DNA from 4 places in the Cellulosimicrobium sp. AB352 genome. Region 3 is predicted to be linked to each of the others. Evidence: riboswitches for the same ligand, from Rfam matches in the RefSeq annotation. Region 3 holds a riboswitch; each other region holds the start of a gene.

Region 1 (7,181 bases), on a different contig from region 3:
CGCGCAGCCGCCCGCCGGCGCGCCCGTCGGACGGGCCTTCTACGGGCACGTCCACGCCTACGCCCAGCAGGTGCGCGCGCACCTCGCCGACCTGCGCCCCGACCAGGTCGAGGAGCTCGCCGACGGGCTCGAGGCCGACCTCGCCGAGGCGGTCGTCGACGCGCCCGGCGCGCTCCCGCGCCGAGCCCCCGCTTCGGCGTCGTCCGACGGCGCTCCGGCCGGCACGGACGGCACGGATGGCGCGGGGGCGCTCGACGACACCGGCCTCGACCTCGTCGCGTTCTTCGGTCCGCCCGCCGAGTACGCCGCCGAGCTGCGCACCGCGGCCGGCCTGCCTCCCGTCGCCCCGGGCGCCGCGCGGGGCCCGCGCCCCGGGCTGCGCCGTCGGCTGGCCGGGCTCGGCGAGATGCTCGCGGCGGACTGGCGCGCGGGGTGGCAGCCCGTCACCTCGTCGCCGCAGTGGGCCTCGACGGCCGAGTTCCTGCGCGCCCTCACGCCCGCGTGGTGGGTCCTGCGCGGCTGGGTCGTGGCGACGCTCCTGCTCGCCCTGGTCGCGGGATACCAGGTGGCCGTGCTCCCGCCGGACCTGTCCGCGCGCGTCGTCGTGCTGATCGCGGTCGTCGTGAGCGTGCAGTGGGGCCGGGGCCGGTGGCTGCCCACCCGCGGGCTGCGGAAGGTCGGCCGTCCGCTGTCGGTCGCCGCGGCCGTCGCGGCCGTGCCCGCCGTCCTCGTCGCCGCCTCGGCGAGCGCGTCGAGCCCGTACGCGTGGGACCGCGGCTACGAGCAGGGCCGCAGCGACGCGAGCAGCGGCCTCGTGAGCAGCGTGTCGTTCGGGAGCGGGGACTCCCCGGGCACGGCGGGCGTGTGGGTCGACGGCGCGCAGGTGTCCAACCTCTTCGTCTACGACGCGGCGGGCGAGCCGCTCCGCGACGTCCAGGTCTTCGACGACCGCGGCCGCCAGGTCCGCACGATCACCGAGGAGGGTGCCTCCGGGGCGTGGGCGGTGCCCGACGTCGAGGGCACGTGGTACTTCCAGCCCGCCCTGGCGACGGACGGGCGCGAGCGATGGAACGTCTACCCGCTGCGCGCGGTCGCCGAGGAGGACGTCGAGTACCCCGAGGGCGACGGCCGCCCCGTCCCGGCGACGGGGACGCGCACGCGCGACATGCCGTGGCCGTTCCTCCAGGCACCGACCGCGGTGCCGTCGAGCGTGGGGACGGGGGAGACGTCGTCGGGCACGGGCGGGGCCAGCGACGCGCCGGCCGACGAGCCGGCCGAGGGTGACCCGGCGCCGTCGCAGGAGGCCCCCGCGACCCCGCCCGCGGGCGGGGTGCCGCCCGCACCGACCGGCCCGACGCCCGTCGTCGGCGCGATCGGCTGACCGGCAGGCGCGGGGTGGTGCGCCGACGGCGGACGTCGGCGCACCACCCCGGTCCCGGGCCCTGCGGAATGTCGCCTCTGCCCGCGTGTGCCCGCCTCTGCCCCCGTCCGGCCGCGCGGCGTGGGGCGCGTCACGCCCGTCAGGCGGACGCTCCGGCTCGCCTGTGCCGCAACCGGTAATACTCTGGAACCATGCCTCAGAATGACCTGACCTCGGTCAGCCGTGCCCAGACCGCTTCGCCGCGGCCCCGCAAGGTGCCCCGCGTCGTCGTCCTCGGCGGCGGCTCCGTGGGTCTGTACGCCGCCCGCCGGCTGCGCAAGAAGCTCGGTCGCCGCGAGGCGGCGATCGTCGTCGTCGACCCGCGCCCGTACATGACGTACGCGCCGTTCCTCCCCGAGGCGGCCGCGGGCTCGATCGACGGCCGCGACGTCGTCGCGCCGCACCGCCGTGCGCTCAAGGGCGTCGACGTGCTCCAGGGCAAGGTCGTCGCGATCGACCACACCGACCGCCGTGTGACGATCCACCCGGAGGAGGGCGACGACTACTCGGTCACGTACGACCACCTGATCGTCGGCCTCGGCTCGGTGTCGCGCACGCTGCCCATCCCGGGCCTGGCGGAGAACGCGATCGGCTTCAAGAACGTGGAGGAGGCCATCGCGGTCCGCAACCACGTGCTCAACCGCATGGACGTCGCGTCGTCCACGTGGGACGAGAAGCTGCGTCGCCGCATGCTCACGTTCACGTTCGTCGGCGGCGGGTTCGCGGGCATCGAGGCGCTCGCCGAGATCGAGGACATGGCCCGCTACGCGACGCGCAACTACGCGACGATCGAGGAGAAGGACCTCCGCTTCGTCATGATCGAGGGCGCGGGCCGCATCCTGCCCGAGCTCAGCGAGCCCATGGCGCAGTACGCGCTCGACGAGCTGAAGAAGCGGGGCATCGAGTTCCACCTCAGCACGTTCCTGTCGTCGTGCGTGGACGGCCACGTCGTCACGTCGACCGGGGTCGAGTTCGACTCCGACACGATCGTCTGGACCGCGGGCGTCAAGGCGAACCCGGTCCTCAAGGAGTCGTCCGACCTCCCGGTCGACAAGCTGGGCCGCATCACCGTGCTGCCGACGCTCCAGGTCGCGGACGCCGACGGCAACGTCGTGCCGAACGCGTGGGCCGCGGGCGACTGCGCCGCCGTCCCGGACGTGCTGAACCCGGGCAAGTTCTGCCCGCCGAACGCGCAGCACGCCATCCGCGAGGCCACGCGCCTCGCCGACAACCTCGCGCTCGAGCTGCACGGCGAGCCGCCGGTCGAGTACCGCCACAAGAGCGTCGGTACGGTCGCGTCGCTGGGCCTGTACAAGGGCGTCGCGGAGCTGTTCGGCGTGTTCAAGCTCCGCGGGACGCTCGCGTGGCTCATGCACCGCAGCTACCACGTCATGGCGATGCCGACGGGGAACCGCAAGATCCGCATCTTCATCGGCTGGATCGGCCAGTTCCTCATGGGCCGCGAGCTCGTGTCGCTCGGCTCGCTGCACGACCCGCGCGCGGAGTTCCGCGCCGCGTCCGTCCCGCCCAAGAAGGACGGCGACCCGGTCAAGCAGACCGCGCAGGGCTCGGCGGCCGCGGCGGAGTCCGGTGCGGGCACCGTCGACGCCGACGACCGGACGCCGGCGGCGAAGGCCTCCTGAGGTCGCGGCCGGGCCCCGGCCCGGCCGTCGTGCCCGACGCCGAGGGGCGAGCCGCGCGTGCGGCTCGCCCCTCGTCGCGTCCGGGTCCCGAGCGGGCGCCCGTCGTGCCGACGGGCCCGGGGAGCCCCGCGCGCGCGGTAGATTCGGCCCGCGCCCCCATGGCCCAACTGGCAGAGGCGGCCGGCTTAAACCCGGCGTGTTCCGGGTTCGAGTCCCGGTGGGGGCACCATGCCGACGGGCGGTCGGCTCCGAGGCGCCAGGGCTCCCCGGGCTAGGACAGCCCCGTCGGGCCCTCCGGCTCGGCCGGGGGAGCGGCCTCCTGGCCGAGGATCACGACGGTGCCGTCCGGGTCCTGCACGCGCGCGACGCGCTCGCCCCACGGCTGGTCCGCGGGCGGCTCCAGGACGGGCACGCCCGCGGCCGCGAGGTGCTCGACGGCGCGGTCGCAGTCGTCGACGTACACCCACAGCACGACGCGGGTGTCCGCCGGAGGCGGGTCGCCCTGCCCGAGCCCGAGCGGTGACCCGCCCACGCGCAGGCTCACGTAGACGGGCGGGCCGTCGTCGGGGAACGCGTACTCGACCGTCCCGCGCAGCAGGTCGCGGTAGAAGCCGAGGGACCGGTCGAGGTCGGCCACGGTGAGGACGGGGAAGAGGCTGCGGAACACGGTCGCTCCTCGGTGCGCTCGGCGGGTCCTCCCATCGTGCGCCTCGTGCTCCGGGCGCGCGCTCCGTGCCCGGGCCGCCGTGCCTCAGCGCGCGAGCAGCTCCTCGGTCGTGGTGCCCGGGACGGACAGCGTCACGCGCGTGCCCCACGGGTCGTGCACGACGACGGAGCGGCCGTCGTCCGCGTGCTCCAGCCCGCGGGCGCGGAGGCGCGCGACGAGCGCGTCGAGGTCCTCGCGGCCCGGCACCGTGACGGCGACGTCGCCGAGACCGAGGCTCGCGGCGCGGGGCCCGGCGCCCGCGCTGTTCCACACGTTCATCGCGACGTGGTGGTGGTACCCGCCCGCGGACGCGAAGAGCGCCCCGCTGTACCCGGTGAGCGTCGCCTCGAAGCCGACGGCGTCGACGTAGAAGGCGTGGGCGGTCGCGACGTCGCCCACCTGCAGGTGCACGTGACCGACGCGGCCCGCGAGCGAGGGGCCGGCGTCGAACGTCTCCTGGTCGAGGTGCGTGCGCAGGTAGGCGTTCGGGTCGAGGAACGTCGTCGTCATGAGGATCTGACCGTGCTCGCGCACCCACGTCTCGCGGGGGCGGTCGGTGTAGAGCTCGACGCCGTTGCCCTCGGGGTCGGTGAAGTAGAACGCCTCGCTGACGAGGTGGTCGCTCGACCCGACGAAGGTGCCGCGGCGGTCCTGCGCGGCGCGGTAGACGGTCGCGGCGAGGCTCGGGCCGTCGTCGAACAGGAAGGCCGTGTGGAACAGGCCGGCCTGGCGCGGGTCGACGGGCGGCAGCCCGGGCGTGTGCACGAGGCGCAGCATGGGTGTGCGGCCGCGGCCCAGCACACGATGCACCTCCGCGCCGCGCGACCGCTCCTCGAGCGGGGCGAGGGCGAACGCGCCCGTGTAGTACGAGGTCATGAGCTCGAGGTCGCCCACGCGCAGCGTGACGGCGTCCATGCTCGTGGACGGGGACAGGAGGCGGTCGGTCGGCGTGCCCGGCGTGCTCGTGGTCATGTCTGCTCCAACTTGTTGTCGCTACAACTATATTCCCACACCGTGGCGAGGGCTCCCGCACCGGCGCCGTCCTTGCTAGGGTCGGCGCGAACCACGCGGGGCGTCCTGCCCGGGCCACGGCCCGGGCCGAGGGACTGAGACGAGCGGTACGGCCGCCCGGACCCGTCGAACCTGATCTCGCTAGCACGAGCGGAGGAACGTGGGCATGACGACGCCTGCTGCCATCACCCTGAACCCTGTCCTCGCGGACGACCCGACCGCGCTCGTCCGGCAGGAGGAGACCGGCTTCACCGCCGACCTCGCCCGCCGGTACGCGGACCTCTTCGAGACGTTCTACGACCACCCCTTCCTGGCCGGGCTGCGCGACGGCTCCGTCGAGCCCGCCGCGGTCCGCCACTACGTGGGCCAGGACCACCAGTACCTCACGGCCTACCTGCGCTGTTACGGCCTCGGCATGGCCCTCGCGCCCGACCGGTCCTGGGCGGCCTACTTCCACGACAAGGCCGGCTTCCTCCTCGACGACGAGTCGCACGCGCACCACGCGATGTGCGACTTCCTCGGCGTGACGTACGAGGAGGCGCAGACGCACCGCCTCGCGCCGAGCGCGCAGGCCTACGTCGACCACATGACGGCGGCCGGCCGCGACTCGCTCGGCGTGCTGCTCGCCGCGCTGCTGCCGTGCCCGTGGACCTACATCTGGTCCGCGCGGCGCTTCTGGCTCGGCGAGCGCGAGACGACGCCCGGCGCCCTCGGCGACGACCACCCGCTCGCGGGCTGGTGGCAGTTCTACGCGGCCGAGCGCACCGAGGACGTCCTCACGGACCTGCGCGCACGCCTCGACGCGCTCGCTGCGGACGCGGGCGAGGCGGAGCGCGCGCGCATGGAGCGCGCGTTCGAGCTGAGCTGCCGCCACGAGATCCGCTTCTGGCAGATGGCCTGGTCGCTCGAGCGCTGGTGACCCGTCCGGCCGGGCGCGCGGCCGGCGTCGCGTCGTGCGCCCGGCCTTACGCCAGCAGCAGATACCCACCCGGGCGCCTCGGCACCCGGGTGGGCCGCGGGTAGCGTGAACGCATGGACGCGACGAGCGCGGTGCCGGGCACGCTGCCGGACGTGGTGCCGGACGGGGTGACGCCGAGCCCCCGCTCCCGGGCGGGCGGACGGGCGGAGCCCCTCCTGCGCCACGTCATCGGGGGGATCCTGCGGCGGGCGCGGCTCGCTCAAGGGCGCACGCTCGTCGACGTCGCGGCCGCCGCGCGCGTCTCCACCGCCTACCTGTCCGAGGTGGAGCGCGGGCGCAAGGAGGCGTCGTCCGAGGTCCTCGCCGCCGTGTGCGGCGCCCTCGGCCTGCGGCTCGTCGACCTCGTCGCCCGCACGGGCGAGGAGCTCCGGCCGCTCGCGCCCGTCCGCGTGCTGTCCTCCGCGCGAGAGCGCGGTGCCCTCTCCGCGCCACGGCAGGTCGCCCCGGTGGGCGAGCCCGTGCGGGACCTCCCCGTCGCCGAGACGCTCCGACGTCCGACGGCGCGCGCCGGCGACGTCCTGCTCCTCGCGGCCTGAGCGGCGGTCCCGTCGCACCGCGTGTCGTGCGGGGGCCGGGCGCCGTGCGCGCCGCTACCGTCGGTCCATGACGGAGCCGCAGACCGCGCACGGCACGGCAGCCCAGGACGTCCCGGCCCTCCAGGACCTCGTCGACGACGCCGCGTTCCTCTCCCACGAGCACCAGCTCCACCTGACGGACCTCCACGGCGACGACGCCTGGGCCGCCGACCTGACCACCGGGGTCTTCACCTTCACCGCGCCCGACGGCGGGACCGCGACGTGCCACCTCCAGTTCCTCGGCACGGCCGCGCCCGGGCCGGGCACGTGGATGTGGGCGTGGCAGAACGTCAACGGCTTCCCCGATGCCGTGCTCACCGCCGCCGAGAGCACGCGCGGGACCGGGCTGCGCGAGGCCGCCGAGCCGGAGCTCCCGCTCGCCGACGACCTCGCCCACCGGCTCGCGCTCGCGGCCAAGGCCGTGACGGGCTCGTTCCCCCACTACAGCGCCCCCGTCGGCGGCGGCACGCGGGCGTGGTTCCTCCTGGACGACGCCGACCTCGCCCTGCCCGCCCCGAGCGTGCCGCGCGTCGTGCGCACGCTGAGCGAAGGGCTGCTGTCCGTCACGGTCGTCGACCACCGGCGCGCCGTCGCGTCCTACGCGAGCGCACGTGGCCTGCCGGCCGTCGAGGACGGGACCGGCGCCGTCGTGCTGGACGTGCCCGACGGCACCGTGACCGTGCGGTTCGACGAGCGCGGACGGATCGCGGGCATCTCCGCGTCGTCCCGACGGATCGCCGCGCCCGAGGCCGCCGCGCCCCTGGGCGCCGAGCCCCTGGCCACCGAGCCGGAGGCCGCAGCGGCGGAGCCCGAGGCCGCGGCGGCGGAGCCCGCGGCGGCGGAGCCC
Region 2 (7,181 bases), on a different contig from region 3:
ACCAAGATGCGCTGGGGCTGGGGTCGCCTCGCGACGATGGTGTTCGCCGGCGTCGTCCCGGTCATGTCGTTCATCCTCGAGAAGAAGGTGCACGCCGAGGCCGACGCGAAGCTCGTCGCGCTGGAGGAGCAGTACGCGGCATGACGACGCCGCTCGCGCCCCTCGTCGCGCCCGGTCCCGAGCTCTCGACGCCGGAGCTCGAGCGCTACGCGCGCCACCTCGCGCTGCCGGGCGTCGGCACCGAGGGCCAGCGGCGGCTCGCGGCCGCGCGCGTGCTCGTCGTCGGCGCGGGCGGCCTCGGCAGCCCCGCGCTGCTCTACCTCGCCGCCGCGGGCGTCGGCACGATCGGCATCGTCGACGACGACGCCGTCGACACGTCCAACCTCCAGCGCCAGGTCATCCACGGCGGGTCGGACGTCGGGCGCCGCAAGGTCGACTCCGCGCGCGAGAGCATCGCGGACCTCAACCCGCACGTCCACGTCGTCGAGCACGCGCTGCGGCTCGACGCGGACAACGCGCTCGAGGTGCTGCGCGGCTACGACGTCGTGCTCGACGGCGCCGACAACTTCCCGACCCGCTACCTCGTCTCCGACGCGGCCGAGGTCCTCGGCCTGCCCGTCGTCTGGGGCTCGATCTACCGCTTCCAGGGACAGGTCAGCGTCTTCTGGGCCGCGCCCCGGTTCGCCGTGCCCGACGACGCCGCGCACCCGGGCGCCGCGGGTCCCGACCCCGCGGGGCCGGGAGAGCGAGGTCCGCGCGGGGTCACCTACCGCGACGTGTTCCCCGTCCCGCCGCCCCCGGGCGCGGCACCCGACTGCGCCACCGGCGGTGTGTTCGGCGCGATGTGCGGCACCGTCGGCTCCGTCATGGCGACCGAGGCGATCAAGCTCGTCACCGGCGCCGGCACGACGCTGCTGGGCCGCCTCGCCGTCTACGACGCCCTCGACCTCTCGTGGCGCCAGCTCACCGTGCGCGCCGACCCGACGCGCGAGCCCGTCACCGCGCTCCTGCCGGGCGACGACGCCTACGCCGCGTTCTGCGGGCTCCGGCCCGCGGCGCAGGCCGTGGCGACGCCCGGTGCCGGGGCGGGGCCGACCGGGGCAGCGGGGCCCGCGCCGCGCGACGTGTCCGCCCCTGACGCGGCCGCCCTGCTGCGGGCCGACGACGCCGCACCCTTCCTGCTCGACGTCCGCGAGGACTGGGAGGCGCAGGTGCGCCCGCTCCCCGGGTCGACGCTCGTCCCGAGCGGCGCGTTCCTCGGCGGCGCGCAGGACCCCGGTGCCGCCGCGGCGCTCGCGGACCTGCCCGCCGACCGCCCGGTGCTCGTGGTGTGCGCGGTCGGCGGCCGGTCGGCCCGCGTCGCCGACGCCGCCCGCGCCGCGGGCTTCGACGCACGCTCCGTCGTCGGCGGCGTCCCCGCCCTCCTCGCCGCCCTGGAAACTCTCGCCCCCTAGCGTCCCCCTGCACGTCGACCAGGTGGTCGTGGTGCGTCCTGGTCGGCGGACGAGCCGGGATGGCCTGCTCGGCCCGCCGGGACGGCCTGGTGGACGGGGTCAGAGAGCCAGGTCGAGGCGGCCCTGCGGGGACGAGCTCGCCAGGGCGCCCTCGCGGCGGGGGATGCGCCCGGCGCCCGCGGCGAGCCGGCCCGACTCGACGGCGAGGCGCATCGCGCGGGCCATGCGGACCGGGTCGGCGGCGCGCGTGACGGCCGTCGCGAGGAGCACGCCGTCGCAGCCGAGCTCCATGGCGAGCGCGGCGTCGGACGCCGTGCCGATCCCCGCGTCGAGGATCACGGGCACCCGTGCCGCGGCGGCGATCGCCTCGATGTTGCGCGGGTTGAGGATGCCGAGCCCCGTGCCGATGGGCGCCCCGAGGGGCATGACGGCGGCGCAGCCGACGTCCTCCAGCCGTCGGGCGAGGATCGGGTCGTCGTTCGTGTAGGGCAGCACGACGAACCCGTCGCGCACGAGCTGGTCGGCCGCCTCGACGAGGCCGACCGGGTCGGGCAGGAGGGTCACGTCGTCGGCGATCACCTCGAGCTTGACCCACTCGGTGCCGCACGCCTCGCGCGCGAGGTGCGCGGTGAGGACGGCCTCCCGCACCGAGAAGCACCCGGCGGTGTTGGGCAGCGCGCGGATGCCGAGGCGCGCGAGCAGCGCCCAGATCCCGGCGTCGGGGCTCGCGTCCCCGCCGGCGCGGACGGCGACGCGTCGCATCGCGACGGTCGTCAGGGCGGTGCCCGACGCGACGAGCGCGTCCTCGAGCGTGAGCAGGTTCGCGGCCCCGCCGGTGCCCATGACGAGGCGCGACCCGATCGGGGTGCCGGCGACGACGAGCGGGTCGTCGGCGCCGGCCGGGCCGCTCGCGGTGGCGGGGGAGACGTCGGTCGTGGTCATGGGTCCTCCTCAGCCGCCCTGGACGGCGGTGACGATCTCGATGCGGTCCCCGGGCGCGACGACGGTCGTCGCCCAGGCGCCGCGCGGCACGACGGCGTCCCCGACGGCCACCGCGACGCCCTGCGGCGTGCCGTCGGCGACGTAGGCGGGGACGAGCGCGGCGACGAGCCGCTCCAGGTCGACGTCGCCGTCGAGCGGGTAGGGCTCGCCGTTGACGAGCGCGGTGGGTGCGGGTGCGGTCACGGGTCTCACCTCGGTGTGGTGGCGGTGCGGGCGAAGCGGTCGGTGCGGGCGGTGGCGAGGGCGGTCGCGACGTCGTCGCCGGCCTCGGTCCCGCCCAGGCCGGAGAGCCCGCCGAGCCCGGCGACGACGGCGTCGGCCGTGAGCGGGGCGAGCAGGATGCCGTTGCGGCCGTGGCCCGTCGCGAGGTGCAGCCCCGGGACGTCCGTCGGCCCGACGAGCGGGAGGTTGTCCGGGGTCGAGGGGCGCCCCCGCGGCGTCACCTCGACCAGCGCGGCCTCGTCGATCCCCGGCAGGAGGGCGCGCGCGTCCCGCAGGAGCGCGAAGACCCCGCCGGCGCTGGCGCGGCGGTCGTCCGGGTTCTCGTCGGTGGTGGCCCCGACGACGACCTCCCGGTGCCCGGCGCGCGGCCCCGCCGGCTCGGGGTCGCGCGGCACGACGTACACCGGCCGCCCCTGCACGAGCCCGCGCACGACGTGCTCCAGCGCGAGGTCCGGGCCGGCGTCGAGCCGCAGCGTCTGGCCCTTCACCGGCCGCGTGGGCACGACGACGCCCGGCACGTCCGCGAGCAGGGCGCCCGACTGCCAGCCCGCCGCGACGACGACCGCACCCGCGCGGTGGAGCCGGCTTGCGTCGTCGTGCACGCCGACCACGCGCCCGGCATCGAGCGCGAGCCGGGTCGCGGACGCGCGGACGACTCGGGTCCCGGCGGCCGAGCCCGCACCCGCGGCGTCGCGTCCGCCGAGCGCCGCGAGCAGCGCGGCGTGCGTCGCGCGCGGGTCGACGGCGTGGTCCGCGGGGGCCCACGCCGCCCCGGCGACGCGCGGGCCCAGGTACGGCTCGCGGCGGCGCGCGTCCGCGACGGTGAGCTCGTGCGACGCGAGACCGTGCGCGGCGTGCAGGGCGAGGACGCGGCGGAGCAGCGCGAGGTCGTCCGCGTCGTAGGCGAGGGTGAGCGTCCCGGCGGTCCGCAGCCCGACGTCCGCCCCCGTCGCAGCGCGCAGGTCCGCGGCGAACGCCGGCCACGCCGCGGCGGCCGCGAGGTGGAGCCGCAGGGCGGCCTCCTCCCCGAAGTCGGCCTCGGTCACCGGTGCGAGCATCCCCGCGGCGGCGTGGGTCGCGCCCGCGCCCGGCGCCGGGTCGAGCACCGTGACGGTCATGCCCGCGCGCGCGGCGCGCCACGCGACGGCGAGACCCACGATCCCGCCCCCCACGACGACGACGTCGCGCGCGCCGTCGGGCACGACGGAGCCACCCGCGGACGGGTGGACGGACAGGCTCATGTGCGCTCCCTTCGCTGGCATGACCCAGATCAGGTTCGACGGTCGGCGGCGACGCCCTCTCAGCCCCGTGCGGGGCTCCCGTGCTGTCGGCCACAGTACCTCCTGCCGAGGAGCCGCCGAGGCTAGGCTCCCGCGGGTGAGCTCCGAGACCTCCACCACCCCGGCCACTCCCGCCCCGTCGGCGGACGCCGCACGCGCCCGGCTCGCCGACGCGCGGCTCTACCTCTGCACGGACGCGCGCGAGGAGCGCGGCGACCTCGAGGACTTCCTGCGGGCGGCGCTCGCGGGCGGGGTGGACGTCGTGCAGCTCCGCGACAAGACGCTCGACGTCGCGCGCGAGCTCGAGCTCCAGGAGCTCGTCGCGCGCGTAGCGACGGAGCACGGCGCGCTGTGGGCCGTGAACGACCGGGCGGACGTGGCGTCGGTCACGGGCGCGCCGGTCGTGCACATGGGCCAGGGCGACCTGCCGGTCCCGGCCGTGCGGGCGCTGCTCGGCGCGGGGCCCGCGCTCGGCCGGTCCACGCACTCGGCCGCGCAGGCGGCCGCGGCAGAGGCCGACCCGGCGGTGGACTACTTCTGCGTGGGTCCGCTGTGGGCGACCCCGACGAAGCCGGGGCGGGCCGCCGTCGGCCTGGACCTGCTGCGCGACGTCGCGGCGACCCGGCCCGCGACGCCCTGGTTCGCGATCGGCGGGATCGACGCGGACCGGCTCGACGCGGTCCTCGACGCGGGCGCGACCCGGATCGTGGTGGTGCGCGCGATCACGGCGGCGAGCAACCCGGAGGCGGCCGCCCGCGCCCTGCGCGAGCGCGTCGCGGCGCGCGCCGAGGTGCGCACCGGCGCCTGAGACGCGGGACGAGCCCCGCCGCACGGCGACTATCCTGGACGGGTGACGTCACCCGCCACCGCTCCCGACACCCCCACCACCGCCGAGGTGGCCTCGACCCCGCGGCCCGTGCTCGTCGTCGACTTCGGCGCCCAGTACGCGCAGCTCATCGCGCGCCGCGTGCGCGAGGCCAAGGTCTACTCCGAGATCGTGCCGCACACCTTCACGGTCGAGCAGATGCTCGCCAAGGACCCGGCCGCGATCATCCTCTCGGGCGGTCCCTCGTCCGTGTACGCGACGGGTGCCCCGTTCGTCGACCCGGCGCTGTTCGAGGCCGGCGTGCCCGTCATGGGCATCTGCTACGGCTTCCAGGCCATGGCGAAGGCGCTCGGCGGCGAGGTCGCCCAGACGGGTCTGCGCGAGTACGGCGGCACCGAGGTCGAGGTGTGCGCCGCGGGCGTGCTGCTCGACGGCACACCGCAGAACCAGACCACATGGATGAGCCACGGCGACGCCGTGCACCGCGCGCCCGAGGGCTTCGAGGTCCTCGCGACGTCGTCGGGCTCGCCGGTCGCCGCGTTCGAGGACCGCGAGCGTCGCCTCTACGGCGTGCAGTGGCACCCGGAGGTCAAGCACTCCGCCCATGGCCAGACCGTGCTGGAGCACTTCCTGTACGACGGCGCGGGCCTCGCACCGGACTGGACGCCCGGCAACGTCATCGCGGACCAGGTCGCTGCGATCCGCGCCCAGGTCGGCGACGCGCGCGTCATCTGCGCCCTCTCGGGCGGCGTGGACTCCGCCGTCGCCGCGGCGCTCGTGCAGCGTGCGGTGGGCGACCAGCTCACGTGCGTGCACGTCGACCACGGGCTGATGCGCGCGGGCGAGGTCGAGCAGATCGAGCGCGACTTCGTCGCGGCGACGGGCGTCAACCTCGTGATCCGCGACGAGAAGGAGCGGTTCCTCACCGCGCTCGCCGGGCACAGCGACCCGGAGACCAAGCGCAAGATCATCGGCCGCGAGTTCATCCGCGTGTTCGAGGACGCGGCGCGCCAGATCGTCGAGGACGCGGGCGAGCACGGCGCTGAGGTCAAGTTCCTCGTGCAGGGCACGCTCTACCCGGACGTCGTCGAGTCCGGCGGCGGCGAGGGCGCGGCGAACATCAAGAGCCACCACAACGTCGGCGGCCTGCCCGACGACCTGCAGTTCTCGCTCGTCGAGCCGCTGCGCACCCTGTTCAAGGACGAGGTCCGCGCGGTCGGCCGCGAGCTCGGCGTGCCCGAGGAGATCGTCGCGCGCCAGCCGTTCCCCGGCCCCGGGCTCGGCATCCGCATCGTCGGCGAGGTCACGGCGGACCGCCTCGAGACGCTGCGCGCCGCTGACGCGATCGCGCGCGAGGAGCTCACGAAGGCGGGTCTGGACGACGAGATCTGGCAGTGCCCGGTCGTGCTGCTCGCCGACGTCCGCTCGGTCGGCGTCCAGGGCGACGGCCGCACCTACGGCCACCCGATCGTGCTGCGCCCCGTCTCGTCCGAGGACGCGATGACGGCCGACTGGACTCGCCTGCCCTACGACGTGCTGTCCGTCATCTCGACGCGCATCACCAACGAGGTCTCCGAGGTCAACCGCGTCGTGCTCGACGTGACGAGCAAGCCCCCGGGCACCATCGAGTGGGAGTGACCCCCTAGCGGGACGGACGGGCCCGACGATCCACGGCGATCGTCGCGGCCCGTTCGTATGCCCGCTCCACGTCGGCGAGCACGCGCGGCCAGCCCGCCGACGACGGCACGTCCCGGTTGTGGGCGACGATCCGGTCGAGCAGGCCGTCCTCGGCCGCGAGGCGCACGAGCGCGTCGGCGAGGCCGGCGTCGTCGTCCGCCACGAGCGCGTCGACGCCGTCGGTGAGGCGCTCCGCGACGCCCGACTGCGAGCGCGTGAGCACCGCCAGCCCGGCGGCCTGGCCCTCGAGCGCGGCGATGCCGAACGCCTCCTCGACGGCGGGCGCGGCGAACACGTCGGCGCGCGCGTAGAGCCGCTGGAGGCCCGTCGCGTCCAGGCGGCCGGGGAGCGACACGACCGACCCCAGCCCGCGCTCGGTGACGTAGCGCCGCGCGTCGGCCAGCTCGGGTCCGTCCCCGGCGAGCGTCACGTGCAGCGCCCCCTCGGGGAGGCGCGCGACGGCGTCGCGCACGACCTCGAGGAACGGCAGCACGCGCTTGCGGGGCGCGAACCGCGTCGCGGCCACGACGTGGACGGCCGGGCCCTCCATGCGGTCGGCGCGCTCGGTGCGCGGGACGCGCCACGCGTCGAGGTCGAGGCCGTTGTGCAGCACCACGACCTCGCCGTGGTCGCCGACGATGCGGCGCAGGGGAGCGGCGGTCAGCTCGCTCACGGCCGACCACAGCACGGGCCAGCGGGACCAGCGGACCACGCGGTCGA
Region 3 (7,181 bases):
CGCCGCCGGGCCGGGTGGCGACGTTGACGACCAGCAGGCTCGTCGCGAACACGAGGAAGGGCACGTGCGCCAGGGCGAGCGTGCGCACGGGGACGCGTCCCGCGACCAGCAGCGCCGCGACCGTGAGCACCCACCCGATCGCGGGGGTGTACGGGTCGGTGACGAGCAGCGCACCCGTCGACACGACGAGGACGGTCGCGAGCTTGACCGTCGGGTTCCAGCGCCCGAGGGGCGTGCTGTGCGGAGCGGTCACGGGGCGACCTCCGCGAGGGCTGCGGGCGCGGTCTCTGCGGGGTCGGCTGCGACGGCGCCGACGGTGGCGTCGAGCGCCCGGACGAGCGCGCCCGGGTCCACCCCGTGGCGGCGGCCCGTGCGGGCCCACCACGCGAGCAGGGGAGGACGGCGCAGGCGGGCGCGCCGGCACAGCGCGTCGTCGGCCAGCACGGTGGCGGGCGGCCCCAGCGCCACGAGCCGGCCGCCGACGACGACGGCGACACGGTCGGCGAGGGCCGCGACGAGCGCGAGGTCGTGCGTGACGACGACCACCGCGCCGCCCGCGTCGGCGCGCTCGCGCAGCGCGTGGGCGACGGCGTCCGCCTGGGCGCGGTCGAGCCCCGACGTGGGCTCGTCGGCGAGGAGGACGGGCGGGTCGAGCACCGTCGCCGTCGCGAGGGAAAGGCGCCGCTGCTCGCCGCCGGAGAGCCGGTACGGGTTCGCGTCGGCGAGGTGCGCGAGGGCGAACGCGTCCAGGGTGCGCGCGACGCGTCCGTCGACGCCGTCGAGCCGCGCGAGCCGGGCCGACCAGGCGACCTCGTCGCGGACCGTGCGCGCGAGGAGCTGGTGCTCCGGGTCCTGGAACACCATCGCGACGGGCGCACCGGGCGCCGTCGTGACCTCGCCCGTGGTCCGTTCGAGTCCCGCCAGCCCGCGCAGGAGGGTCGACTTGCCGCCGCCGTTCGGCCCCACCACCGCGAGCACCTCACCCGCGTGCACGTCGAGGTCGACGTCGCGCACCACCGGCGTCTCGTCCCGCCCGCGCCGCCGGTGGCCTGCCGCGGCACGGTGCACCGCGAGGCGTCGGGCACGCAGGGCGACCGGGCCGGCGTCCGCGGCGCGGGGGTCGACGGTGCGGGGGTCGGCGGTGCGCCCGAGGTTGACGAGCCAGGCGTCGGTCGCGGGTGCGCCGAGCGGGCCCGGGGCTCCGGCGCGCTCCAGCCGGATGTCGAGCGGCAGCCAGCACCCGAGCGCGGCGAGCGTGGCGGCGTGCGCGCGCAGGACGGCGGTCGTGGGGCCGTGCGCGACGACGCGACCGGTGTCGTCGAGCACGAGCGTCGCGGCCGGGAGTGTCCCGACGTCGTCGAGGCGGTGCTCGACGAGCACGACCGACCGGCCGGGGGTGTCGGGCGCGTCCCGTCCGGGCGCCCGGACGAGCCCGCCCACGAGCGTCCCGACCTCGTGCGCCGCCGCCGGGTCGAGGAACGCCGTCGGCTCGTCGAGGACCACGAGCTCGGGGTCGGCGACGAGCGCCGCCGCGAGGGCGACGCGCTGCGCCTCGCCCCCCGACAGCGCGTGGGTCGGCCGGTCGTGCAGGTGGTCCGCACCGACGGCGGCGAGCGCGGTGGCGGCGCGGGCGTCCATCGTGCGCGGGTCCGCCGCCCGGTTCTCGAGCGCGAACCGCAGCTCGTCGTCGACGCGGGCGAGGCAGAGCTGGTCGCCCGGCCGCTGCTGGACGAGGCCGACGCGCGCGGCGAGCGCCGCCGGGGTCGTGTCGCGCGGGTCGACGCCCGTCACGCGCAGGTCGCCCGTGACCGACCCCGGGAGCGTGTGAGGCACGACGCCGACGAGCGCACGCAGCAGCGTGGACTTCCCGCAGCCCGAGGGGCCGAGCACGAGCAGCCCGGTGCCCGCGGGGACGGTGAGCGTGAGGTCGTCGAGCACGCGCGTGCCGTCGTGGCCCACGGTGACGGTCAGACCGGCGGCGGCGACGGCGTCGGGCACGTCGCCGGGCACGTCGCCGGGCACGGCGTCCGGCGTGACGTCCGGTGCGGCGGTCGGTGCCTCAGCCACGGCGGTCGGCCCCGATCGCGAAGGCGTCGAGCGCGCCGGTGCGGGCGAGGGCGTCGCCGAGGAGGCGCGCCGCGATCCCGCACAGCACGACGCACGAGACGACCTGTACGCCGAGCCGGAGCATCGCGTAGTCCTGCCCGAGCCAGCCGAACCGGACCGCGTTGAACGCGTACGTGACGAGCGCCGCGCTGACGCCCGACGCGACGAAGACCCACCAGCCGTAGCGGCGGTACCGGGTGAGGGCGAAGGGGACCTCGGCCCCAACGCCCTGGACGAGCCCCACGAGGACGAGCAGCGGGCCGGCGGGCGACGCGAGGAAGACCACCTCGACGAGCGCCGCGAGCGTCTCGGTGAGGATGCCGACGCCCGGCTTGCGCACGATGTACGTCGCGAGGGGGCCGACGACGATCCACGCGCCCGCGAGCACGTTGGCGGCGAGGTCCGCGAGCGGTCCCATGGCGAGCTGGAGCGGGGCCCAGAGCTGCACGAACGCCCAGTAGACGAACCCGAACACGACCCCCAGCACGGCGACGAGGACCGTCTCGTGGAGGGTGAGGCCGCGGCGACGGGCACGGCTCGGGGGAGCGGCGACGGCCTCGTGGAGACCAGGGGCGGGCCGCGCGCCGTCGGGCACGCCGTCGGGCGTGGCGCCGGGCGTGGGGGTGGGCGGGGTCGCCCGGGGCGGCGTGGTGCGGGGCTCGGTCATGCGGTTCCCTCCGTCGGGCCCCCGGGGCGAGGGGTGCACGACGGCGCGCCACCGCGCCCCGCGCGGACGGCACGCGCGGGGCGCGGGCACGAGCGCGCAGGGGACGGTGACGTCCGCCCTGCTCCCTTCGCTGGTACGAACCAGATCAGGTTCCACGGGTCTGCAGGGGGGACGGGTGTCCGGCCTGCACTCTCAGCGCTCATGCGCTCCCCGGGGGCGTTCGGCCCGACCCTAGGGCCTGGACGCCCGCCGGACAATCCCGGCGTCTCACCCACCGGGACGCCCGGCCGCCGTGAGAAGGTGACGGCGACGAGGAGCCCGCGCGGACCGGGGACGGGCTCCGACCACGAGGGACGAGGCAGCGCGCATGACCCGAGACAACGATTCCGCCGCGGTCGCAGAGCTGGACCGCCTCGACGAGGCCGTGCGGAGCGCGCCCGCGGGCGACACGTCGGCGCAGATCGCGCTGTGGCGGCAGACGGTGCGCCTCGGCACGTGGTTCTTCATCGCGCGGGGGTCCGAGGACCAGCCCCGTCCGTACGCCGTCGCTGCGGACCAGGGGCCCATGATCTGCCTCTACAGCAGCGCCGCGCGCGCGGACGAGGCGGCCCGGGCGCTCGGTCTGGCGGACGACGAGACAGGCTCCGTGCCGCTGCTCGGGGTACCTGTGCCGGCGGCGATCGACTACGTCGCGTCCTTCGGCGCGGCCGGGGTCGTCGGTGTCGCGCTGGACCACCCGCGCATCGGCCACCACATCCCCCTCGGGAACCTGGCGCTGCTCAAGGCGTGGTCCGCCGACGGCTGACCCGCTCTTGACAGCGCGTTCGAACGTTTGTTCGAATGGCGCGATGCGGTGGGACGGACAGGTGCTCGGCGCGGACGACGGCGCGCTCCCCGGGCTGGAGCGGGTCGGCCTCGTCCGCAGCGTGCGCACGCCCGAGTTCGCGGGCATCACGTTCCACGAGGTCACGGCCAAGAGCGCGCTGTCCAAGGTGCCGGCGATGTCGCGCATGCCGTTCCGGTGGACCGTCAACCCGTACCGCGGGTGCAGCCACGCGTGCTCCTACTGCCTCGCGCCCGCCACCCCGGTGCTGCTGGCCGACGGCGCGCAACGGCCGATCGGCGAGCTGCGTGTCGGCGACGAGATCGTCGGCACCGTCCCGCACGGCGCGTACCGGCGCTACGTGCGTACCCGCGTGCTCGACCGCTGGACCACCCGCAAGCGCGCCTACCGCGTGACCCTCGCCGACGGCACGCGCCTCGTCGCGAGCGGCGACCACCGGTTCCTCACCGAGCGCGGGTGGCGCCACGTCGTCGGCGGTGCCGGGCACCGTGCCCGCCTGGCGCTCGGCGACGTACTCGTCGGGCCGGGCGCCGCGGCGCTCGCGGAGGGGCGGCCCGTCCTCGACGGCCAGGACGTCACCGGCGGCGAGGCGCTGCGCGTCGACTCCCTGGAAGCGCTCGACGGGCCGGGGGAGACGACGGAGCTGGTCGACATCACGACCGGCACGCGCGACTTCGTCGCCGCGGGGGTCGTGAGCCACAACTGCTTCGCCCGCCCCACGCACCAGTACCTCGACCTCGACGCGGGGGAGGACTTCGACCGGGAGGTCGTGGTCAAGGTCAACGTCGACGACGTGCTGCGGGCCGAGCTCGCCCGCCCGTCCTGGGCGCGCGAGGCCGTCGCGCTCGGCACCAACACCGACCCGTACCAGCGCGCCGAGGGTCGCTACCGCCTCATGCCCGGCATCATCGACGCGCTCGCCGGGTCGGGCACGCCGCTGTCCGTGCTGACTAAAGGCACGCTCCTGCGCCGGGACCTGCCCCTGCTCGTCGACGCCGCCTCGCGCGTCGAGGTCGGGATCGGCGTGTCCCTCGCGCTCCTGGACCCCGAGCTCCAGGCGAGCGTCGAGCCGGGCACGCCCTCGCCGCGCGCGCGGCTCGACCTCGTCCGCACGGTCCGGGAGGCCGGTCTGCCGTGCGGCGTCATGGTCGCCCCCGTGCTGCCGTGGCTCACCGACTCGACCCGCGCGCTCACCGAGCTGCTCGACGCCGTCAAGGACGCGGGCGCGACCGGCGTCACGGTGCTGCCGCTGCACCTCAAGCCCGGCACTCGCGAGTGGTACATGGGCTGGCTCGCGCGCGAGCACCCGCGGCTCGTCCCCGGTTACGAGCGCGTGTACGGCTGCGGCACGTACGCCTCGACGGCGTACCGGTCCTGGCTGTGGGACCGGGTGCGGCCGATGCTCGAGGCGCGCGGGTTCGCCGTCGCGGGGCACCGCGGCCCCGCGGGCGTCGAGGGCCGGTTCCGCCGCGGCGAGCCCGGCGACCGGCACCGCCGGCCAGGGCCGCCGACGGACGGCGCCTACCCGGCCGGCAGCCTCGCCGTCGACCCGGCGCCGCAGGACGCGCGCCACGGCCACGGCGGGGCGCTCGCGGGCATGCCCGTGGACGGCGGCGGGCTCGACGTCGTCGGCGGGGGAGTGGAGCAGGTCCTGTTCTGACCTGTCTCAGGCGTCGGCGAGGCGCGCCGGGAAGCCGCCCGTCGCCACCGGTCCCCAGCGCGTGATCGTCAGCCGCACGAGCGACTTGCCCTGGGTGACCATCGCGGCGCGGTACTCGTCCCAGTCCGGGTGCTCGCCGCCCACGGCGCGGTAGTAGTCGACGAGCGGCTCGACCGACTCGGGCAGGTCGATCACCTCCGCCTCGCCGTCGACCTGCACCCACGGGTCGGAGAACCGCTCGCCCAGGGACAGCAGCGACGCGCGCGGGTCGCGGCGCACGTTGACCGCCTTGGCGCGCTCCGGGTACGTCGACACGACGACCCGACCCGCGTCGTCGACCCCGTACGTGACCGGGCTGAGCTGGGGACGGCCGTCGGCGCGGGTGGTGGCGAGGACGCCGTCGTGCCGGGAGCGCAGGAACTCCTCGAGCTCGTCGCGCTCGACGCGCCGGTTCGTCGCGATGGTGCGTGCCACGGGTCACCCTCCTTCGTGCGGGCGGCGGGCCGGACGGCCCTGCCGCGGCCGGTCGGCCCGTGCGCGCCCGCAGGCGCCGCGCCGGTCCCGGCGGTGCCGCCACGGGACGTCGCGGCGGCACCGCCACGGTATCCGGTCGCCCCCGCCGGTCGAGAGCCGACCGTCGACCGCCTCCGGTCGGAGGTATCCGGTCGAGCCGCCCGCCCGCCCGCACTAGACTTCAGCGGACGCGCCCCCGCTCCGGGAGCGCGACCCCCCACCGCCCACCTGGAAGGAACCCTCCGTGCTGCGCACCCGAACGGCCGGCTCACTGCGGGCCGAGCACACCGGTCAGACCGTCACCCTCACGGGCTGGGTCGACCGTCGGCGCGATCACGGCGGCGTCGCCTTCATCGACCTGCGCGACGCCTCCGGCATCGCCCAGGTCGTCATCCGCGACGAGGCCGTCGCGCACCCGCTGCGCAACGAGTTCGTCCTCCAGGTCACGGGCGAGGTCTCGCGCCGCCCCGACGGGAACGAGAACCCGTCCCTGCCCACGGGCGAGATCGAGGTCGTCGCGACCGACGTCGTCGTGCTCAACACCTCCGAGGCCCTGCCGTTCCAGGTGTCGACGGCGCTCGCGGACACCGAGACGATCGGCGAGGAGGCGCGCCTCAAGCACCGCTACCTCGACCTGCGCCGGCCCGCCCCCGCGCACGCCCTGCGCCTGCGCGCCAAGGCGAACCAGGCCGCACGCCGCGTGCTCGACGCCGAGGAGTTCGTCGAGATCGAGACGCCGACGCTCACCCGCTCGACGCCCGAGGGCGCGCGCGACTTCCTCGTGCCCGCGCGCCTCGCGCCCGGCTCCTGGTACGCGCTGCCGCAGTCGCCCCAGCTGTTCAAGCAGCTCCTCATGGTCGCGGGCATGGAGCGCTACTACCAGATCGCGCGCTGCTACCGCGACGAGGACTTCCGCGCCGACCGCCAGCCCGAGTTCACGCAGCTCGACGTCGAGATGAGCTTCGTCGAGCAGGACGACGTCATCGCGCTCGCCGAGAAGATCCTCGTCGCGCTGTGGGAGCTCATCGGGTACACGATCCCGACGCCCATCCCGCGCATGACCTTCCACGACGCCATGCGGCTGTACGGGTCCGACAAGCCCGACCTCCGGTTCGGCAACCCCCTCGTCGAGCTCACGGACTACTTCCAGGACACCCCGTTCCGCGTGTTCCAGGCCGAGTACGTCGGCGCCGTCGTCATGGCGGGCGGGGCCTCGCAGCCGCGTCGCCAGTTCGACGCGTGGCAGGAGTGGGCCAAGCAGCGCGGCGCTCGCGGCCTCGCGTACGTGACGTTCGGCGAGGACGGCACGCTCGGCGGCCCCGTCGCGAAGAACCTGTCCGACGCCGAGCGCGAGGGCCTGCGCGACGCGACCGGCGCGCAGCCGGGGGACG
Region 4 (7,181 bases), on a different contig from region 3:
TGCGCGCATGAGCGGCGCACCGGGGGAGGGCACGACGCCGGACGTGGCGCCCGCGCGCACCGCGCTCGTCACCGGGGCGTCGCGCGGCATCGGCCGCGCGGTCGCCGTCGGGCTCGCCGCGTCCGGTCTCGACGTCGCGCTCCTCGCACGCGACGCGGGCCGGCTCGCCGGGGTGGCCGACGAGATCGCCGCGCTCGACGGCGCGGGCCGGGCCGTCGTCGTCACGGCGGACGTGACCGACGCGGCGGCGGTGGCCGCGGCCGTCCGCGAGGCCGAGGCCACGCTCGGGAGCGTGGACCTGCTCGTCAACAACGCGGGCCGGGTCGACGCCGAGGTGCCGCTCTGGGAGGCGAACCCCGACGAGTGGTGGGCGGTCCTGGAGACCAACGTGCGCGGGCCGTTCCTGCTCGCGCGCGCCGTCGTCCCCGGGATGCTCGCGCGCGGCGGCGGCCGCGTCGTCGACCTCAACAGCGGCGCGGGCTCCCACGACATGGACGGAGCGAGCGCGTACAACGCGAGCAAGACGGCGCTCCTGCGCCTCGGGGCGAACCTCCACCGCTCGGGCCACGCGCTCGGCCTGCGGACCTTCGAGGTGTCGCCGGGCGTCGTGCAGACCGACATGACGGCGTCCATGGTCATGCACGAGGGCCGCACGGAGTGGACGCCCGTCGAGCGCACGGTCGAGATGGTCGTCGCGATCGCCCGCGGCGAGCTCGACGCGTTCTCGGGGTCGTTCGTGCGCGTGACGCACGACTCGCCCGGGTCGCTCCGCGCGGCCGCCCAGGAGGCCGCCCGCGCGGGCGTCGCGTTGCCCGGTCCTGACGGCCGTCGGCTGCGCGTCACGCGCTGGGGCTCCGACGACCCGATGCCGGGAGAGCTCCCCGCCCGCTGAGCGCACGCACCCCGCACGGCCGACGCCGCCCGACCCCCCCGGTCGGGCGGCGTCCGTGCGTCCGGGCACCGGGTCACAGCGGGACGCACGTGTCCCGGTCGACCCACACGTGCCACAGGCCCCGCTCGGGGTGCTCGTACTCGAACGCCACGAGCCCGCCTGCGTCGTGCGTGACGACGCCCGTGAGCACGACCCGCCGGCCGTCGCGGTCGAACGTCGTGCAGAGGGCGGGCACCTGGACCGGGACGGGCGCGTCCGGCAGGAAGGGGCGGGTCGCGGGGGCGACGTGCTGCGTCATACCCGGAAAGACGCGCGCACGCGCGTCGTCTCACGCGTCGGGGCGGGTGAAAAGCGCACGGGTCGCCGCGTAGCATGGCCCGCGACACGGGGTGCCCCGCACCGGGGCTGAGATGAGACCCGTCGAACCTGATCTGGCTCGTACCAGCGAAGGGATGTCCGCGCGATGACGCTCGCCCTGCCTCGGCACACCTCCGACCCGGTCCCCGCCCCCGCGGACCGTGATCACCGACCCGACCCGGGCCGTGGGCCCGACCCGGCACCGTCCCGCCCCCGCGTGCTCTCCGTCGCGGGGACCGACCCGACCGGCGGCGCCGGGATCCAGGCCGACCTCAAGGCGTTCTGCGCGCACGGCGCCTACGGCATGGCCGTCACCACGGCGCTCGTCGCGCAGAACACCCACGGCGTGCGGTCGGTGCACGTCCCCGGGCCGGCGTTCCTGCGCGCGCAGCTCGACGCCGTGTCCGACGACGTCGACGTCGATGCCGTGAAGATCGGCATGGTCGCGGACGAGGCGAACGCCCGCGCCGTCGGGGAGTGGCTCGACGACCTCGCCGCGGCGCGCGCCGCCACGGGTGCTCCGCGGCCCTGGGTCGTCCTGGACCCGGTGATGGTCGCGACGTCCGGCCACCGCCTGCTCGACGCGGGTGCCGAGCAGGCCGTGCGCGACCTCGCGGCGCGCGCCGACGTCGTCACGCCGAACCTGCCCGAGCTCGCCGTCCTCGGCGGGCAGGAGCCCGCGACGACGTGGGACGACGCCCTGCACCAGGCGACGTCGTACGCGACCGCGAGCGACGCCGTCGTGCTGCTCAAGGGCGGTCATCTCACCGGACGCACGTCGCCCGACGCGCTCGTCGTCCCCGCGCCCGGGCCGACGACGGGCCGCGCGCCGGGGGCGGTCACCGTCACGACGTTCGACGCCGAGCGCGTCGACACGCCCCACACCCACGGCACGGGGTGCTCGCTCTCGGCGGCGCTCGCGGCGCTGCGGCCGCAGCGCGCGAGCTGGGAGGAGGCCGCGCGCGAGGCGAAGGAGTGGCTCACGGGCGCGCTGCGTGCCGGCGCCGCGCTGCGGGTGGGGACGGGCCGGGGGCCCGTGGACCACCTGCACCGCTCGGCGCCCGTGCGGCGGGGCTGAGCCCGGGCCGCGGGACGCACTCAGGCCGTGGGGCCGCTCGCTCCGTGGTCGGCTCCGCGGTCGGTGTCGAGGTCGGCCAGCGCGTCGCGGAGCACGGCGAGCGTCGCGCGCGCGACGGCGAGGCGCTGCGCGGGCGGGGCGTCCGCGGGCCGCGTCGTCACCTTGGCGCCGACGAGCGGGACCGGCCCGGCCGCGGCGAGGAACTCGCGCACCTCGGCCGGGCCGAGCATCGACTCGTCCGGGCCGGGGAGCGCGGGGTCCGGGCCGTGGGGCGGCACGTGCGCGTCCGCCCACGGCGCGCCCCACCGGCCGGGCCGGCCGGCGGCGCCCGAGAGCATCGCGCTCGCGAGGAGGCCGGCGCCGGCGGCCGCCCGCGCGTGCTCGACGGGCGTCGCGGCGCTGCGCCCCTCGATGGCGGACCGGCCCCAGTTGAGCCCGACGTGCAGGGGGTGGCCGGTGTCCCGGGCCGCGCGCGCGACGGCGGCGATCTCGTCGTCGAGCGCGAGGAAGCCCTTCTCCGCGACGCCCCACGGGCGGGGCGCGTCGCAGTGCTCGACCACGAGCGGCAGCCCGGCGGGCGCGACGGCGGCCAGCTCGGTGAGGCTGCGCGCGAGCGCCGCGCCGGAGCCGCGGCCGGGACCGGGCGCGGACTGGAGCTCGACCGCGACGACGCGTCGTCGACCCTCCGCCTCGGCGAGCCGCGTCACGGCCGCGAGGACGCGCGCGACGCCGTCGACCGCCTCGCGCCGACCCTCCTCGTCGTCGGACGCGAGGCCGTAGGAGCGGTCGGCCGTGGCGCGGCGGGCCGTCGCGGCGACCGTCGTCGGCAGCAGCGCCCAGTGCGCCGGGAGCGCGGCCGCGGTCGTCGCGAGCGCGTCCGTGTCGTCCGGGTCGACGGGGTGCTCGAGGCCGTCGAGGCCGTCCTCGTCGAGGGCGGCGTACCAGCCGCCCGGGTCGGGGACGCCCGCGAGGGCGTAGGCACCGAGCAGGGTCAGGGGGCGGTCGTGCAGGTCGGTCATCGGTCCTCGTCGGTCGTGGTGGGGGTGCCGGACGCGTCAGGCGCGGGCGACGTCCTGGTCGGCGGTGGCGTACTCGCACGCGTAGCCCGGCGGGACCCAGCGCCACCGTGCCTCGACGTCCTGCACCGCGACGCCCGCGGGTCGGTCGGCGACGCACGCGTCCGCCTGCTGGCGCACCGCCACGGTCACGTAGTAGACGACGAACACCGCGGTGAGCAGCACGGCGAGCACGGTCACGGTGCGGCGCAGCGCGGGGGAGGGGCCGCCGTCGGAGCCGTCCTCCTCGCCCGGGCGCGGGGGCACCCAGTCCCAGCTCACGCGGTCCCGGTCGTCGTGCCGGTCGTGGTGGCGGGAGCGTCGTCCGCCCCGGCGGGACGGAGCAGCACCTTGCCGGTGGTCGCCCGTCCCTCGAGCGCGCGGTGGGCGTCGGCGGCGTCGGCGAGCGGGAACGTCGCGCCGACGCGCACGTGCAGCGTGCCGCCCGCGACGGCGCCGAGCACCTCGGTCGCGCGCTCGACGAGCTCGGCACGCGTCGCCGTGTGGTCGGCGAGCTTGGGCCGCGTGAGGAACAGCGAGCCACCCGCGTTGAGGCGCTGCGGGTCGAACGGCGGGACCTGCCCGGACGAGCCGCCGTAGAGGACGAGCGTGCCGCGGCGGCGCAGCGACGCGAGCGACGCGTCGAACGTGTCCTTGCCGACCGAGTCGTACACCGCCGCGACGCCCTCGCCGCCCGTGAGCCCGCGCACGACCTCGGGCAGCTCGGCGGTGAGGTCGGCGAACGCCGTGTACTGGATCGCGTGCTCGGCGCCCGCGCCGCGGGACAGCTCCGCCTTCTCGGGGGTCGAGACCGTGGAGATCACGTGCGCGCCCCGCGCCACGAGCATCTGGGTCAGGAGCAGCCCGACGCCGCCCGCGCCCGCGTGCACGAGCACACGGTCGCCCGGACGCACGGGGTACGACGACGTGCACAGGTAGTGCGCCGTGAGCCCCTGGAGCGCGACGGCGGTCGCGTCCTCGAGCGAGACGGCGTCCGGCACGTGCAGCGCCTGCCCGGCGTCCACCACGACGAGCTCCGCGTACGACCCCGGCGCCTCGGTCCACACGACGCGGTCGCCGACGGTGAACCCCTCGACCCCCTCGCCCACCTCGGCGACGACCCCGGCCCCCTCGCTCCCGACGACGTGCGGGTACTCCATCGCGTACACGCCGGAGCGCTTGTACGTGTCGATGAAGTTCACGCCCGCCACCGCGGAGCGGACGAGGAGCTGCCCCGGGCCCGGCGACGGGTCGGGCAGCTCGGTGTACTCGAGGACCTCGGGACCGCCCGCCGCGCGGGCCACGATCGCGTGCATGGCCTCAGCCTAGGGTCGCGCGGCGGTCACGGTCGCCCTCGGTCGGCGACCTTCGCGTGCACGGACGCGAGGTGCTCGCGCGCCGCCGCCGCGGCGCGGCCGGTGTCCCGGTCGCGGACGGCGTCGAGGATCGCGTCGTGCGCGTCCTGGTCGTCCCGGTGCGTCGTGCCCGTCCGGTCGAGGTCGACCATGGCGACCATCGCGCGGCGCAGGCGCGGGACGAAGGTCGCGAAGAGCTCGGCGAGCACCGCGTTGTGCGCGGCGTCGACGACCGCCCGGTGGAACGCGAGGTCCGCGTCCACGTAGTCGACGGGCGACGCCGTCGCCGCGACCTGCCCGCGGCGGGCGAGCGCCGTCGTCATGGTGCGCAGGTCCGCGGGCGTGCGGCGCGCGGCGGCGAGCCCCGCGGCCTCCGCCTCCAGCGCGGCGCGCACCTCGAGCACGTCGGCGATCTCGCCGCGGCGCAGGACCTCGCCCCAGTCGTCGGTGGTGTCCGTCGAGACGACGTACACGCCCGAGCCCTGCCTGCTGTCGAGGACGCCGCGGCCCGCGAGCTGGCGGATCGCCTCGCGGACGGTCGATCGGCCCACGCCGAGCTCGGCGGCGAGCGCCTGCTCCCCGGGCAGCCGGTGGTCGAGGGGCCAGGCACCGGAGCGCACGCGCTCGAGCAGGAGCTCGGCGGCCTGGTCGGCCAGGGGGCGTCGCTGCAGCGCGGTCACGCAAACCTCTCAGGTTGTCTGAGGACTTGATCGGCGCTAGCGTACCCCGCATGTCCTGGACGGCGCTCCTCCTTCGGCGCCACGGCGGGGTCTGACCGGACCGGCCCCCCGCCGTGGGGGTCCGTCGTGCGCCGGTCGTCCCGCGCCCCGCCACCTCGGGGCTCCAGCCGAAGGACCGCCATGACCGTCTCCGCCACCCCCGTCCGCACGGACCGCCCCGCCGCCACGACGACGCCGTCGTGGAACCGGCAGCGCCCGTCGCCCATGCCGTCGTCCCGCTACGCCGACGTCCACGCCCGTGTCGACGTGCCCGACCTGCCCGACCGCCGCTGGCCGAACCGCCGGCTCACCCAGGCGCCGCTGTGGGTCCCCGTCGACCTGCGCGACGGCAACCAGGCGCTCGCGGAACCGATGGACCCGGCGCGCAAGCGCCGCTTCTTCGAGCTGCTCGTCGCGATGGGGTACACCGAGATCGAGGTGGGCTACCCGTCGGCGTCGCAGACCGACTTCGACTTCGTGCGCCTGCTCGCCGAGACCGACCTCGCGCCCGAGCACGTGACCGTCGTCGTGTTCACCGCCGCGCGCGCCGACCTGATCGCGCGCACGGTCGAGTCCGTGCGCGGGCTGCGCAACCCGGTCGTCGTCCACGTGTACGCCGCGACGGCGCCCGTCTGGCGGGACGTCGTGCTCGGCCGCGACCGCGAGGAGCTCGCCCGGCTGATCACCGACGCCGGGACCGAGGTGCTGCGCCACGCCGGCGACGACCCGCGCGTCCGGTTCGAGTTCTCGCCCGAGGTGTTCAACCTCACCGAGCCCGACTACGTGCTCGACGTCTGCGACCGCATGACGACGCTCTGGGACGCGACGCCCGAGCGGCCCGTCGTCCTCAACCTCCCCGCCACGGTCGAGGTCGCGACGCCCAACGTCTACGCCGACCAGATCGAGTACATGGACCGGAACCTCGCGCGGCGCGAGGGCGTGATCCTCTCGGTCCACCCGCACAACGACCGGGGCACCGGCGTCGCGTGCGCGGAGCTCGCGGTCCTCGCGGGCGCGCAGCGCGTCGAGGGGTGCCTGTTCGGCAACGGCGAGCGCACCGGGAACGTCGACCTCGTGACGCTGGGCCTCAACCTGCACGCGCAGGGCGTCGACCCGATGGTCGACTTCTCCGACCTCGACGCGATCCGTGACGTCGTCGTGGCGTGCAACCGGATCGACGTCCACCCGCGCCACCCGTACGTGGGCGACCTGGTGCACACCGCCTACTCCGGCACCCACCAGGACGCGATCCGCAAGGGGATGGCGCGGCACCGGGCCGACGCCGCGGCGGCCGGTCTCGACCCCGCGGCCGCGCCGTGGCGCGTGCCGTACCTGCCGGTCGACCCCGCGGACCTCGGGAGGTCGTACGAGGCCCTCGTGCGCGTGAACAGCCAGTCCGGGAAGGGCGGCGTCGCGTACGTGCTGCAGTCCGTCCACGGCCTGGACCTGCCCCGGGGCCTCCAGGTGGACCTCGCGCGCCGCGTCCAGGAGCACGCCGACGCCGCCGGCGCCGAGGTGACGCCCGACGTCCTCCTCACGCTGTTCGACGCGGCCTACGCGCGCCCCGGCGCCGTCGCGCCCGTCGCATGGACGAGCCGGCGCGCCGACGACGGGACGGAGCACCTCGACCTCGAGGTCACGGTCGACGGCGAGCGCGTCGCCACGTCCGGGGCGGGCACCGGCGCGGTCGACGCCCTCGTCGACGCGCTGGGCCGCCTCGGCCGC

What was found. Region 3 has a riboswitch for thiamine pyrophosphate ahead of ACPCUX_RS09630 (ECF transporter S component). Riboswitches for the same ligand answer to the same signal wherever they lie in the genome.
Region 1: linked by a shared signal. The riboswitch ahead of ACPCUX_RS17855 (TenA family protein) and the one ahead of ACPCUX_RS09630 (ECF transporter S component) in region 3 are both predicted to bind thiamine pyrophosphate.
Region 2: linked by a shared signal. The riboswitch ahead of thiO (glycine oxidase ThiO) and the one ahead of ACPCUX_RS09630 (ECF transporter S component) in region 3 are both predicted to bind thiamine pyrophosphate.
Region 4: linked by a shared signal. The riboswitch ahead of thiD (bifunctional hydroxymethylpyrimidine kinase/phosphomethylpyrimidine kinase) and the one ahead of ACPCUX_RS09630 (ECF transporter S component) in region 3 are both predicted to bind thiamine pyrophosphate.

What each region holds. Positions count from the first base shown of each region.
Region 1 covers NZ_JBMVFX010000032.1:32,517-39,697, forward strand. The annotation lists gene ACPCUX_RS17830 (hypothetical protein) at 1-1,381, shown strand, start outside; gene ACPCUX_RS17835 (NAD(P)/FAD-dependent oxidoreductase) at 1,573-3,063, shown strand; tRNA gene ACPCUX_RS17840 (tRNA-Leu) at 3,216-3,292, shown strand; gene ACPCUX_RS17845 (VOC family protein) at 3,335-3,730, opposite strand; gene ACPCUX_RS17850 (VOC family protein) at 3,815-4,741, opposite strand; TPP riboswitch at 4,828-4,956, shown strand; gene ACPCUX_RS17855 (TenA family protein) at 4,947-5,699, shown strand; gene ACPCUX_RS17860 (helix-turn-helix domain-containing protein) at 5,813-6,295, shown strand; gene ACPCUX_RS17865 (DUF6882 domain-containing protein) at 6,363-7,181, shown strand, end outside.
Region 2 covers NZ_JBMVFX010000002.1:154,523-161,703, reverse strand. The annotation lists gene ACPCUX_RS02230 (DUF3817 domain-containing protein) at 1-144, shown strand, start outside; gene ACPCUX_RS02225 (ThiF family adenylyltransferase) at 141-1,454, shown strand; gene ACPCUX_RS02220 (thiazole synthase) at 1,554-2,396, opposite strand; gene thiS (sulfur carrier protein ThiS) at 2,406-2,639, opposite strand; gene thiO (glycine oxidase ThiO) at 2,645-3,919, opposite strand; TPP riboswitch at 3,909-4,011, opposite strand; gene thiE (thiamine phosphate synthase) at 4,056-4,766, shown strand; gene guaA (glutamine-hydrolyzing GMP synthase) at 4,809-6,422, shown strand; gene ACPCUX_RS02195 (glycosyltransferase family 4 protein) at 6,427-7,181, opposite strand, start outside.
Region 3 covers NZ_JBMVFX010000011.1:6,350-13,530, forward strand. The annotation lists gene ACPCUX_RS09620 (energy-coupling factor transporter transmembrane component T family protein) at 1-253, opposite strand, end outside; gene ACPCUX_RS09625 (ABC transporter ATP-binding protein) at 250-2,067, opposite strand; gene ACPCUX_RS09630 (ECF transporter S component) at 2,060-2,773, opposite strand; TPP riboswitch at 2,877-2,996, opposite strand; gene ACPCUX_RS09635 (hypothetical protein) at 3,141-3,578, shown strand; gene ACPCUX_RS09640 (Rv2578c family radical SAM protein) at 3,622-5,277, shown strand; gene ACPCUX_RS09645 (PPOX class F420-dependent oxidoreductase) at 5,284-5,751, opposite strand; gene aspS (aspartate--tRNA ligase) at 6,035-7,181, shown strand, end outside.
Region 4 covers NZ_JBMVFX010000036.1:12,800-19,980, reverse strand. The annotation lists gene pheT (phenylalanine--tRNA ligase subunit beta) at 1-11, shown strand, start outside; gene ACPCUX_RS18410 (SDR family oxidoreductase) at 8-892, shown strand; gene ACPCUX_RS18405 (hypothetical protein) at 966-1,190, opposite strand; TPP riboswitch at 1,268-1,362, shown strand; gene thiD (bifunctional hydroxymethylpyrimidine kinase/phosphomethylpyrimidine kinase) at 1,467-2,327, shown strand; gene ACPCUX_RS18395 (DUF4862 family protein) at 2,348-3,346, opposite strand; gene ACPCUX_RS18390 (hypothetical protein) at 3,383-3,664, opposite strand; gene ACPCUX_RS18385 (quinone oxidoreductase family protein) at 3,661-4,698, opposite strand; gene ACPCUX_RS18380 (FadR/GntR family transcriptional regulator) at 4,725-5,417, opposite strand; gene ACPCUX_RS18375 (2-isopropylmalate synthase) at 5,598-7,181, shown strand, end outside.